4 regions of the Erwinia sp. BNK-24-b genome follow, and region 3 is predicted to be linked to each of the others. Evidence: predicted binding sites of a transcription regulator. Region 3 holds the regulator's gene; each other region holds the start of a gene.
The links. The regulator PurR, encoded in region 3, represses purine synthesis genes. The targets are predictions, from matches to a motif close to CANGCAAACGTTTGCNTG.
Positions count from the first base shown of each region.

Region 1 (3,368 bases), 2.2 Mb from region 3:
CGAAGCTCAACCCTGGACTGGCGGCAGAAGGCGCGAGGCCCTCTGCCGTTTTGGCTATTTTTCCTGCGGAAAAAGCAGATTCAGAACAATGGCGGTAATGCCGCCAGCGGCGATGCCGGAGGAGAGCAGGGTTTTCAGCCAGGCTGGTGCAAACTGTAGGATTAACGGCTGCTGAGAGACGCCCAGACCAACGGCCAGCGACAGCGCAATAATCATAATGGCGCGGCGATTCAGCGGCTCACGCGAGACAATCCGCACGCCGGAAGCGGCAATCGTGCCAAACATCACGATGGTTGCACCGCCCAGCACCGGCTCCGGAATATGCTGCACGAATCCGCTGACTGCCGGGAAAAGGCCCAGCGCAACCAGCATCAGCGCGACCACAAAGCCTACGTAACGGCTGGCCACGCCGGTCAGCTGGATAACGCCGTTATTCTGGCCGAAACAGGAGTTGGGAAAAGTGTTAAACAGGGCGGATACGCAGGAGTTCAGACCGTTGGCCAGCACGCCGCCTTTCAACCGCTTCATATAGAGCGGGCCGCTGACCGGCTGCTCGGAGACGTCGGAGGTTGCGGTAATGTCGCCGATAGTTTCCAGTGAGGTCACCATAAAAACCAGCATTAGCGGGATCAGCAGATTCCAGTCGATGCCTAATCCGTAATAGAACGGACGCGGGATGGCAATCAGCGGCTGATTCACCGACGCAGGCATAGCGGGCAGCATATCCATCAGCCACGCCAGCAGATAGCCAACGGCCATGGCAATCACCAGCGAGGCGACGCGCAGGTAAGGATTGCGCTGGCGATTCAGCAAAATAATCACCAGCAGTACCGCCCCGGCCAGCAGCAGATTTTTTGGCGCACCAAAGGTGTGATCGCTCATAGCGGCAAAGCCTCCGCCAATGGAGGTCAGGCCAACCTGGATCAACGACAGACCGATAATCATCACCACAATGCCGGATACCAGAGGCGTAATAACGCGGCGCGCCAGGTGCAGCACGCGAGAAAGCACCATCTCCGTGGTGGAGGCCAGCATCAGCGTACCGAAAAGGGCCGCCATCATTGTGGGTACGTCCGCGCCGCCATTTTTTAACGCCATGCCGCCCATAATAAGCGGCGTAACAAAGTTAAAGCTGGTGCCCTGAATCGACAGCAGGCCGGAGCCTACCGGGCCCCAGGTTTTAATTTGCAGTAAAGAAGCCACGCCGGAAGCGAATAATGACATGCTGATAATATGCTGCGTGTCCTGTGCTGGCAGGCCCAGCGCCTGACAAATCAGCAGCGCTGGCGTGATCACGGCTACAAACATAGCCAACAGATGCTGGCAGGCGGCAAAAAGGGTTTGCGGCAGCGGCGGACGGTCTTCCAGACGATAAATCAATTCGCTTTTTGTGGTAGACGCGGCGCTGCGGCTGGCGTCAGGGATATTAACGGACATTCTTCAGGGTTCCCGGGCGAGCAAAGTGGCGATTTTAAGCTTCTGCGCGGCAAAAGCAAACGATTGCCAGTATGAAAAAAACGGTCAGATGGAGAAATACCGCACGGCGAAGCGCTGCACAATTCACTAAGCTTAGGTATCGCGCCTGGGCGCTGAACTACAAGGGAAAACAGAATGAAGGTATTTATCATTGGAGCAACCGGAGGCGTCGGACGTCGTTTAAGAAAGCGGCTGGTCAATGCAGGCCATCAGGTAACCGGATTACATCGTCGCGACAGCCAGAAAGAAGCGCTGGAAATTGATGACGTCACCCCGGTGAATATTGACCTGATGAATACCAGCAGCGAAAGGCTGGCGGCCGCTATGCAGGGTTGCGACGTTGTAGTCTTCTCCGCAGGCGCAGCGGGAGCAGGCGTGGATTTTACCGACGGCATTGATGGCCGTGGCGTACGTTTTGCCGCCGAAGCTGCCAGGCTTGCCGGTATTCAGCGCTTCCTGCTGGTCTCCGCTTTTCCTGACGCGGGGCGCGGCAAAGCGCCGTCACCGGGATTTGAGCACTATATGCAGGTGAAAAAGCAGGCCGACGTCATGCTGGCCGCCACCGCGCTGGACTGGGTGATCCTGCGGCCGGGCACGCTGGTGAATGAAGCGGGTACGGGGAAAGTTAATACCGGACTGGCAATCCCTTATGGCACGGTTCCACGCGATGACGTTGCCGCTACGCTACATGCGCTTATTGAAAAGCCAGAGGTAAAGCGCGTCATTATCGAACTGACCGCAGGCGAACAGCCCGTCAGCGAAGCCGTGGCGGCAATGGCCGCCTTTAGCGGAAGATCGTGATCGTCTGAAAACGGCCAGCAAGAGGCGGTGGGAAGAGATTATTGGCAGCGTGCTGATATGATCGGCACAGGATCGCCGTCTGGTTTCAGGAGTATGGTACGGCGAGCGATGATGATTCAGGCATTCGTATAGCGCTGCGTTTCCGGCATCCAGCGCTCAATTAACGCCTGAGCCTGCGCCGGATAGCGCTGGTGGATATGGCGTGCAACCCGCTGAACTTCCGGGATCATCGCGCCGTCACGCACCAAATCGGCAACTTTAAATTCGGCGTTTCCCGTCTGGCGGGTGCCCAGCAGCTCACCAGGGCCGCGAATTTCCAGATCGCACTGGGCAATCACAAAGCCGTCGTTGCTATCGCGCAACACCTGTAAACGCTTCTGCGCCGTTTTACTTAGCGGCGCTTTATAGAGCAAGACGCAGTGGGAGGCGACCGAGCCTCGCCCTACGCGGCCACGCAGCTGGTGCAGCTGGGCCAGACCCAGACGCTCAGGGTTCTCGATAATCATCAGGCTGGCGTTCGGCACATCCACACCCACTTCAATAACCGTGGTGGCAACCAGCAGATGAATTTCTCCCTGCTTAAACGCCTGCATTACCGCCTGTTTTTCAGCAGGTTTCATACGGCCATGTACCAGCCCTACCTGTAGCTCAGGCAGCGCCAGCTTTAGCTCTTCCCACGTGGCTTCGGCGGCCTGCGCTTCGAGCTGTTCTGATTCTTCAATCAGCGTACAGACCCAATAGGCCTGGCGACCTTCATCCCTACAGGCGTTTTTCACGCGCGTAATAATGTCGGCGCGGCGCGTGTCGGGAATGGCGACGGTAGTTACCGGCGTTCGGCCCGGCGGCAGCTCATCAATAGTCGACGTTTCCAGATCGGCATAGGCGGTCATGGCCAGCGTCCTTGGAATGGGCGTAGCGGTCATAATCAACTGATGGGGATGGAAACCTTGCTCCTCGCCTTTTTCCCACAGCGCCAGCCGCTGGTGGACGCCAAAGCGATGCTGCTCATCGATAATCACCAGCGCCAGGCCGTTAAACTGCACCTGCTCCTGAAAAATGGCATGGGTGCCGACGATCATCGAAACCTGGCC
Region 1 covers NZ_CP179901.1:4,697,284-4,700,651, forward strand. The annotation lists gene ACMGGR_RS21540 (nucleobase:cation symporter-2 family protein) at 55-1,437, opposite strand; gene ACMGGR_RS21545 (SDR family oxidoreductase) at 1,612-2,277, shown strand; gene recG (ATP-dependent DNA helicase RecG) at 2,394-3,368, opposite strand, start outside.
Region 1: ACMGGR_RS21540 (nucleobase:cation symporter-2 family protein) is a predicted target of PurR. The motif match lies at 1,490-1,507, and genes of this name have one in related genera.

Region 2 (3,368 bases), 1.5 Mb from region 3:
GGTGACGCGGGAAGCGATAAGCAGGCTACCGGTAAAGCGGGCAACCATGCCAGCCCCAAGCAGCAGACCGATTTTTTCAGCATCCAGACCGACGCCTTTTAGCCACACGGCCCAGAAAGGTAGCCAGACGCCATAGGCAAAGAAATAGGTGAAGTAACCCAGCGCAAGCCACCAGGCAGAACGAATTGCCATTTTCCCTCCGGCAAAATTCAGGCAAAAAAAACGGGACATCAAGTCCCGTTTTATCGTTAAAGCTAAAATTTTATGCGTATACCGGGAAGCGGGCGCACAGTTCCAGCACCTGCTTTTTCACGCGTTCGATAGTGGCTTCATCGTTGACGTTGTCAAGAATATCGCTGATCCAGCCAGCCAGCTCGCGTACTTCGGCTTCTTTAAAACCGCGACGGGTTACGGCCGGGGAACCGATACGGATACCGGAAGTCACAAACGGGCTTTTCGGATCGTTCGGCACGCTGTTTTTGTTTACGGTGATGTTGGCACGGCCCAGCGCCGCATCGGCTTCTTTACCGGTCAGGTTTTTCGCCACCAGATCGATCAGGAACAGATGGTTGTGGGTACCGCCAGAAACGATGTCGTAACCGCGCTCCAGCAGCACTTCCACCATTGCTTTAGCGTTTTTGGCAACCTGCTGCTGATAGACCTTGAACTCTGGCTCCATCGCTTCTTTCAGCGCTACCGCTTTACCGGCAATTACGTGCATCAGCGGGCCGCCCTGGCCGCCAGGGAAGACGGCAGAGTTCAGTTTCTTATACAGATCTTCGTCGCCGCCTTTCGCCAGGATCAGGCCGCCACGCGGGCCAGCCAGCGTTTTATGCGTGGTGGTGGTAACGATATGCGCATGAGGAACCGGGTTTGGATAAACGCCTGCGGCGATCAGGCCAGCAACGTGTGCCATATCAACAAACAGGTAAGCGCCGATGCTGTCTGCGATCTCGCGCATTTTTGCCCAGTCGCAGACGCCGGAATAGGCAGAGAAACCGCCAATGATCATTTTCGGCTTGTGCTTCTGCGCCTGTGCAGCCAGATCGTCGTAGTCAATTTTGCCGGTTTCGTCGATGCCGTAAGGCACCACGTTATAAAGCTTACCGGACAGGTTAACCGGTGAACCGTGGGTCAGATGGCCGCCGTGCGCCAGGTTCATGCCCAGAATAGTGTCGCCCGGCTGCAGCAGCGCGGTATAAACAGCAAAGTTGGCCTGTGAGCCGGAATGTGGCTGCACGTTGGCATAGTCTGCGCCAAACAGCTCTTTCGCACGGTCGATAGCCAGCTGCTCGATGATATCCACATATTCACAGCCGCCGTAGTAGCGCTTGCCCGGATAGCCTTCGGCATATTTGTTGGTCAGCTGAGATCCCTGCGCCTGCATGACGCGCGGACTGGTGTAGTTTTCCGAAGCAATCAGTTCAATATGCTCTTCCTGACGCACTTTCTCTTGCTCCATTGCCTGCCACAACTCGGCATCATAATCGGCAATATTCATATCACGCTTTAACATCCGCTTCTCCTGACTCAGCTAACAATCTATTCGGCATTGAACGGCCCTTTTGGGCGAAGGCCAACAGTGTAAACCGTTTTGCCCGTTCAGGGATAGCCAGAAAGCGCGGTTTTTACGCAAACGATTGGCTCTACGGCTGGCAAGGGTTAATTAATCGTTTTCTCCACGCGGCGAGCTGGATAATCCCTCATCATGCGAATGCAAATTTTTCATCTTCGCTTGTTTTATGCGGTAATAAATCACCCTGTTTAGTAGAGGGATATTTACAAAACAGGCCGTTTCGCTATAAGATGCATTTAAAATGCAACTTATAGAGATCCCCAGGAGCACGCTATGTTAGACGCCCAGACTATCAGCACCATTAAGGCAACCATTCCCGCTTTGCTGGCAACCGGTCCTGCCCTCACCGCTCACTTCTATGAGCGGATGTTCACCCATCATCCCGAGCTGAAAGACATTTTTAATATGAGTAACCAGCGCAATGGCAATCAGCGGGAAGCGCTGTTCAACGCCATCTGCGCCTATGCAGGGAATATTGAAAATCTACCCGCTATTCTGCCCGCGGTAGAAAAAATCGCGCAGAAGCACACCAGCTTTGCAGTGAAGCCGGAACAGTATCAGATTGTCGGCGAGCACCTGCTGGCCACGCTGGATGAAATGCTCAGCCCCGGCCAGGAAGTGCTGGATGCCTGGGGGAAAGCTTACGGCGTGCTGGCTGGCGTGTTTATCAAGCGCGAGGAAGAGCTTTATGAAGCCGCGGAGCAGAAGCCGGGCGGCTGGCGGACACCGCGCGCCTTCCGTATTGCGGAGATTACGCAGCAAAGTGAAGTGATTAAAAGTTTCCTGCTGGTTCCCACGGACGGCAAGCCGGTAGCCGACTATCAGGCCGGACAATATCTGGGCGTATGGGTGCGCAACGAAAGCTTTGCCAATCAGGAAATCCGTCAGTATTCATTGACTCGCGCGCCTAACGGCAAAGATTACCGAATTGCCGTGCGTTATGAAGCAGGCGGAACGGTTTCCGGCTGGTTACATCAGCATGCGCGCGTGGGCGACGAAGTACAGCTCGCGGCTCCGGCCGGTGATTTCTTCCTGAACGTGCAGCCGCAAACGCCGGTCACGCTGATTTCCGCAGGCGTTGGCCAGACGCCGATGCTGGCGATGCTCGAGGTACTGGCGGCCGCCGGACATCCGGCACGCGTGCAGTGGTTCCACGCGGCTGATAATGGCAAAACGCATGCTTTTGCCGCTGAGGTTGCCGCCGCTGGCGGTCAGCTTACACTTTTTTCTCAGTATATCTGGTACAAAGACCCGCAGCCTGAAGACCACAATCGCTATAACGTGCCGGGCCTGATGAACCTGCTGCCGATAAAAAACCAGTTCAGCGATCCGGCTACGCATTACTATCTTTGCGGCCCGATTGGGTTTATGCAGTTTGTTGCTGCACAGCTGGTAAAAATGGGGACAGATACCGATCGGATCCACTACGAAGTGTTTGGTCCGCATAAGGTGATTTAAGCGAGGCGTGGGCTTAAGCCTGTTAAGCAGGACGCCGCCCTGGAGCGGCGTCTGAGCAGATAGCTTTCTAAACAGCTGGCTATTGCGGGGTGGTTTCTGAACAGTAGCCTGATGCAGACTGGCGCTGAGAAGTAGCGCCAGGCAGACTGACTCTGAGAAGTAACTCAAGACAGGCTGGCTCTGAGAAGTAGCCCAGGCAGACTGACTCTGAGAAGTAGCCCAGGCAGACTGACTCTGAGAAGTAACTCAAGACAGGCTGGCTCTGAGAAGTAACTCAAGACAGGCTGACTCTGAGAAGTAACTCAAGACAGGCTGGCTCTGAGAAGTAACTCAA
Region 2 covers NZ_CP179901.1:995,290-998,657, reverse strand. The annotation lists gene ACMGGR_RS04650 (3-phenylpropionate MFS transporter) at 1-192, opposite strand, end outside; gene glyA (serine hydroxymethyltransferase) at 263-1,516, opposite strand; gene hmpA (NO-inducible flavohemoprotein) at 1,850-3,034, shown strand.
Region 2: glyA (serine hydroxymethyltransferase) is a predicted target of PurR. The motif match lies at 1,630-1,647, and genes of this name have one in related genera.

Region 3 (3,368 bases):
CAGCGCGAGATAAATTAAAAATCCTTTCGATGGCATGACTTCTTTCGCTCTTTTTACCGAATTAATAGGCGGCCGAGAGTGTAAAGGAGTGCCATAGCGCTTGTGAAACGGTAATATTTGTCTGTTGCGTTCAAAAATTTTGCAGGCAGATTATGTGGTCAGAACATTCGCTTGAAGTGATTGATGCGGTAGCCAGAACGGGTAGCTTTAGCGCAGCGGCTAACGAGCTACATCGCGTGCCTTCTGCTATCAGCTATACCGTACGGCAGCTGGAAGAGTGGCTCGCCGTGCCTTTATTTGAACGACGTCATCGCGACGTCGTGCTGACGGCAGCGGGCGAACTTTTCATTCAGGAAGGCCGTGCTGTTATCAAAAAAATGCTTTCCACACGCCGCCACTGCCAGCAGGTCGCTAACGGCTGGCGCGGCCAGTTGAATATTGCTGTCGACAGGATTGTAAAAGCAGAACGAACCCGTCAGCTGGTGGTCGATTTTTACCGTCACTTTCCCGATATAGAGCTACATCTTTCATCAGAAGTTTTTAACGGCGTCTGGGATGCGCTGGCGGACGGGCGGGTTGATGTGGCGATTGGTGCTACTCAGGCAATTCCGGTTGGCGGACGGTTTGCCTTTCGCGATATGGGCGTATTGAACTGGCGCTGCGTAGTGCAGGCGAGCCATCCGCTTGCGCAACAAAGCGGAAAAGTTACGGAAGAGAACATACGCGAATGGCCTTCGCTGGTGCTGGAAGATACCTCGCGCGCGCTGCCAAAAAGAACTACGTGGACGCTGGATAATCAGCGGCGGCTGATAGTGCCGGACTGGGAGAGCGCGATTGACTGCCTGCTGGCCGGTCTGTGCGTCGGGATGGTGCCGGGCCATCTGGCGCAGCCTCTGCTACAAAATGGCTTGCTACACGAGCTGACGCTTGACCCGCTTTTTCCGGACAGCCCCTGCTGCGTCAGCTGGTCAGAACAGCAGGCTTCGCCCGCCATGCACTGGCTGCTGGACTATCTGGGCGAAACGGAAACGCTGAACTGCGAATGGCTGCGGGAAGCCTGAAAACGGGGCGGTAACATACCGCCCGACAGGTTAGCGGCGATAGTCGAGGAAGGGACCATCCGCTACGGAGCGACGCTCGATCAGCGTAGGGTGGACTTCAATAGTCTGCGGCTCTTCGCGCTTGCTGGTAATACGGTCGAGCAGCATATTAAAGGCCGTTGCGCCAAGACGCTCTTTCGGCTGATGAACGGTGGTCAGCGCTGGCGTAAAGTAACGCGAGTTGCGCACGTTGTCATAACCGATCACCGAAATATCCTGCGGAACGCGCAGGCCCATCTCGTCAGCGGCACAAATAGCGCCCATTGCCATCACGTCACCGCCGCAAAAGACTGCCGTAGGGCGCTGCTTCTGTGCCAGCAGCTGCTGCATCGCGTGATAGCCTGACTCCGGTTCGAAATCTCCCTGAACCAGCCACTCTTCCCGTAAAGTAATGCCCGCTTCCGCCAGCGCCTTCAGGAAACCTGCATGGCGGCCACCGCCAGTGTTGCGCTCCATGTGGCCGGGGATCACGCCGATATCACGGTGGCCGCGATCGATCAGATAACGTCCTGCCAGATAGCCGCCTTCAAAGGCGTTATCCAGAACCGTATCGGTAAAATCGCCTCGCGACTCGCCCCAGTCCATCACCACCATAGGAATATTGCGATGATCTTCCAGCATTTTTATCAGCTCATCAGGGTATTCGGCACACATGACCAGCAGGCCATCGACGCGCTTTTGCGCCATCATCGACAGATAAGCCTGCTGCTTTTGCAGGTCGTTATGCGCGTTGCCAAGGATCAGCGTATAGCCCTTAGCGAAACAGCTGTGTTCAACGGCCTCAATAATTTCGGCAAAATAGGGCGCTTCGCTGGAGGTGGCCAGCAGGCCAATGGTTTTGGTGTTATTGACCTTCAGGCTGCGGGCCACGGCGCTGGGTGAATAGTGCAGCTCTTTGATCGCTGCCCAGACGGCTTCCCGCGTCTCTTCGGCGACGAAACGGGTTTTATTAATGACGTGGGACACCGTGGTGGTAGAGACACCGGCGCGTTTGGCCACATCTTTTATGGTTGCCATGGAACAAGACTCCTGCGCTGTTCAGTAAGTCACTGAAAAGCGGTTTGTTAAACGTTTGCCTGGAATGATAAAAAACCTGACGTAAATACGCATGATTTGTTGCGGTATGGTTACATCAGGAGGGAGTTAAGGGCGGCGAAACCGGCCTGTTGCCTGCTAAAAAAACCGGCGTGCGGGCCTGTTGCGCAACAAACCGTGGATTCTAACAAGAGCGAAGGGATAAAACGAGGTTTTTACGGCGGTGAAACGACAAAATTCGCCCGTTGCGGCAAACAACTCCGGCTGCCTTGCTTAACGCAGGTTCAGCCGGAGAGGGGATTTTTCACTGGCGAAGCCGTCAGCTTTTAACGAATGGTGCGAGGCGTCATGACCCGTTTTGCCCCCACGTAATGCTGTTCCCAGTAATCATCGGCAAGCGCGCTAACCTGAATATCTTTGCCGGTGCGGGGCGACTGGATAAATTTGCCGTTGCCCAGATAAACGCCAACGTGATCGGCCGCGCCGCGCCCGTTGATGCGGAAGAAGACCAGATCGCCTTTTTCCAGCTCGTTACGCTTTATCGAAGCCGCATCCCTTAAGTGGTACATCTCATTAGCGGTGCGGGGGATTTTAAATTTCACCAGATCTTTATAGGCATACCAGACCAGACCGCTACAGTCGAAACCGGTTTTTGGCGAGGTGCCGCCCCATAAATAAGGCTTGCCCAGCTGATCCATTAGCTTGTTCATCGCCGTTTCGCGCGCTTTTTGGTAGCGTGCGCGGTGCGCTTTACTGAGCCTGAGCGGGGAGGAAGCGCTGCCGCTGGTCAGGGCTTCTGTCTCTTCAGTCACACGATGGCGACCGTAGCGTTTTTTCGGGGGTAAAGCTTTGGCGGTCTGCTGCTCGTGTTTGCGCAACTTATATTTTTTAATCAGGGAAGTGCGGGGCTTTTTGCTGCTGGTCTCTTTGCCTTTACTGCTTTCTTTGACCTTGCTGGTTTCTTTAACTTTAACTTTACGGGTGGCGGTGGTTTTTATCGGGCGACGCTTGCGGCGATCGTCTTCGCGGGCAGGCGTGGGGCTATTAGCCTTGTGGTGATCCGCTTTAACGGCCGCGTGTGGCGATGCGTGCGCCATGGTCATAAATAGCTGGGCAAAGGCCAGCATCAACAGCGTGATGAGTAAACGCATCTTTACCATTAACAGTTTGTGCTCCCGCCAGCGGCCAGAGCCTGGTTAATCAGGGGACTGCGCAACGGCAGTCGGTTAGGAT
Region 3 covers NZ_CP179901.1:2,470,718-2,474,085, reverse strand. The annotation lists gene punC (purine nucleoside transporter PunC) at 1-36, opposite strand, end outside; gene punR (DNA-binding transcriptional activator PunR) at 153-1,061, shown strand; gene purR (HTH-type transcriptional repressor PurR) at 1,092-2,117, opposite strand; gene ACMGGR_RS11030 (C40 family peptidase) at 2,462-3,286, opposite strand.

Region 4 (3,368 bases), 540 kb from region 3:
AAAATCCTGGCGTGTCGGGATTAATGGAGCCCTATGAATTATGAAATTATTCCGGTAACGGCTTTTTCGCAGAACTGCTCGTTGATTTGGTGTCCGACTACCTTACAGGCAGCGATTGTCGATCCGGGTGGTGATGCGGAGAAGATACGGGCGCAGGTCACTGAAAAAGGCGTAACGGTCACGCAGATCCTGCTGACGCATGGCCATCTGGATCACGTTGGCGCGGCGGCCGAGCTGGCGGCTTTTTATGCCGTTCCCGTTATCGGGCCGCATAAAGCCGACGCTTTCTGGCTGGAGGGTTTGCCAACGCAGAGCCAAATGTTTGGCTTCCCTGAATGCGCACCGCTAACGCCCGATCGCTGGCTGGATGAAGGCGAAGTTGTACACACCGGCGATATCTCGCTGGAAGTCTTACTCTGTCCGGGACATACGCCGGGCCATATTGTCTTTTTCGATCGGGTCTCGCGGCTGTTGATTTCCGGCGACGTTATTTTTAGCGGTGGCGTAGGCCGTACCGATTTCCCTCAGGGTAGCCATACCGATCTGATTGATGCCATTAAGCGTAAGCTTTTACCCCTTGGCGATGACGTAACTTTTTTGCCAGGCCATGGCCCGATCTCTACACTTGGGCGCGAACGGATTTCTAACCCTTTTCTTCAGTAGCAATATCTTCATTTTCATTAAAGACTGCATAAAAAAGCCTGCCCGGTGCAGGCTTTTTTTACATTATTTAGCTTTGCTTCAGACCTGCCTTTACAACACGGCGGCAATGGCTTCACACAGCGGAGCCATATTATCCGGCGTCATGCCTGCCACGTTCACACGTCCTGAATTAACCGCGTAAACGCCAAACTCTTCGCGCAGTCGGATAACCTGTTCTTTAGTCAGCCCGCTGAAAGAGAACATGCCGTTTTGGTTGATGATAAAGCTGAAATCACCTTTAGCACCTTTTTCCTGTAGCGTATTCACGAACAGCTGGCGCATGCGATGGATGCGCTGACGCATATCGGTCAGCTCCTGTTCCCAAAGCGTACGCAGCGAGTCATTACTTAGAATCGTTGCTACTACCGCAGCGCCATGAGCCGGCGGGTTGGAGTAGTTAGCGCGAATAGTTGCCTTAACCTGACTAAATGCAACGTCCGCGACGTCCGCCGTGCTGGCCACCAGGGTGAAAGCACCGACGCGCTCGTTGTAAAGGCCAAAGTTCTTTGAGTAAGAGCTGGCGACAATCAGTTCTTTGTGACCAGCGGCAAAAATACGCAGGCCTTCCGCATCTTCTTCCAGACCGCGAGCAAAGCCCTGGTAAGCGAAATCAAACAGCGGCAACCAGCCGTTGGCCAGTGAAAGTTCTGCCAGCTTGTGCCACTGCTCAGCGGTAGGATCGATGCCGGTTGGGTTATGACAGCAACCATGGAAGAGTACGACGTCGCCCGCTTTGGCTTCACGTAGCGCGTTCAGCATGCCGTCGAAATCCAGCGCATGATTAGCCGCGTCATAATACTGATATTCACAGACTTCCAGACCCGCTGCCTGAAAGACATTTTTATGGTTTGGCCAGCTTGGGTTGCTCACCCAGATACGCTTTGCGCTGGTCTGTGAAGCAATAAAATCAGCGGCAATACGCAGCGCGCCAGTACCGCCCGGCGTCTGGGCCGTGCGGGCACGTTTTTCGTTCAGGATAGCGTTATCGTTGCCGAAAAGCAGCGCCTGCGTACACTGGCCAAAATCAGCCAGGCCGTCAATGCTGAGGTAATTTTTCGTGGTTTCGTTTTCCAGCAGATACTGTTCGGCTTTTTTCACGCTGGTCAGTACCGGCGTTTTACCGGTTTCATCTTTATAAACGCCGATGCCCAGATTGATTTTATCAGGACGATCGTCTGCGCGGAAAAGATCGGCTAAGCCAAGAATAGGATCTGCAGGTGCAGCTGAAATACGTTCAAACATAGTGGAAGTCCGTTATAACCCGAAACGAAGTGGTTATTCAGGGTAACGCCAGCAGAAAAAAATTGCTAACCGTTTGCGTTAAAAAAATGGGTACGATGCCGCAGGCAAAAGAAGCAGAGGTGCCTGACTGGAAAAGGGTAGCTGTCAGCTTTAATCAACCTTTGCGGCATCAAAATACTGGCCAATGCTTATAGCCAGTGAAAGCCTTTTGCCATAATGCTGGAAAGACCTAATGCGACCATAATTAACGCGCTGAACATGAGACGGAAATCAGACCGCATATCTTTGCGCACGTCTCTTATCTCGTCACGAACGTCTTTTATTTCACCGCGGACATCTTTTATCTCACCGCGGACATCTTTTATCTCACTACGGACATCTTTTATCTCAACACGAACATCCTTAAGCTCATTTCTGATTTCGGTTACATCATGCCTGAGCCAGTCGATGTGGGTTTCGACTCTGACAAAGCGGCCATGGGAAATTTCTTCCTGCAGCTTTGCTTCGCCTGGCTTTTCTGAAAGGTTAAGTACCAGTGGGGAAATCATATCCATATAAAAGCTCCTTCTCCTGAACGGTGTTGATTTTTTCACCTTTCCTGCATGTCGGCAATACTTTTTCTGACGCTTTTCAAGGTTTGCGGGCTGGCTCGAAATATGATGAAAGAGCAGGGAGTCATTGCATGAACGGGATAAAATGATTGGCCTGAAATGCGGACGCAGCAAATGCTATTGGAGGTATTGAAGGTATTGAAGGTATTGAAGGTATTGAAGGTATTGAAGGTATTGAAGGTATTGAAGGTATTGAAGGTATTGAAGGTATTGAAGGTATTGAAGGTATTGAAGGTATTGAAGGTATTGGAAAGCTTATGGTGCTGACAGGAGAAAGCAGACATAAAAAAGCGGGGCCCGAAGCCCCGCTCGATAATACAAGCGTAACGGATTAGAACTGGTAAACCAGACCTACTGCTACGACGTCATCAGTGTTCAGACCCAGAGCGTTGTCGTCATCCAACAGGTTGATCTGGTAGTCAACGTAGGTAGACATGTTTTTGTTGAAGTAGTAGGTGGCACCCACATCAACATATTTGTACAGGTCAACGTCGCCTACGCCTTCGATATCCTTGCCTTTAGACTGTTCGTAGGCAATAGAAGGACGCAGACCGAAGTCGAACTGGTATTGCGCTACGATATCAAAGTTCTGCGCTTTGTTAGCAAAACCGTTCACAGCATTGTCATCATTATCAACAATATTATTGTTAGTAATAAACTGTGCGTTACGGGTTTCGCCGTAGGAAGCTGCCAGGTAGACGTTGTTGGCGTCATATTTCAGCGCGGTAGCCCACTGCTGGGTTTTGTCGCCACGACCATAGAAAGCGCTGTTCTGCGCATCGGTACGATCGCCAGAAGCATAGGCACCGACGA
Region 4 covers NZ_CP179901.1:3,011,621-3,014,988, reverse strand. The annotation lists gene ACMGGR_RS13730 (YcbK family protein) at 1-1, shown strand, start outside; gene ACMGGR_RS13725 (MBL fold metallo-hydrolase) at 34-663, shown strand; gene ACMGGR_RS13720 (amino acid aminotransferase) at 754-1,944, opposite strand; gene ACMGGR_RS13715 (hypothetical protein) at 2,133-2,498, opposite strand; gene ompF (porin OmpF) at 2,887-3,368, opposite strand, start outside.
Region 4: ACMGGR_RS13720 (amino acid aminotransferase) is a predicted target of PurR. The motif match lies at 2,007-2,024, and genes of this name have one in related genera.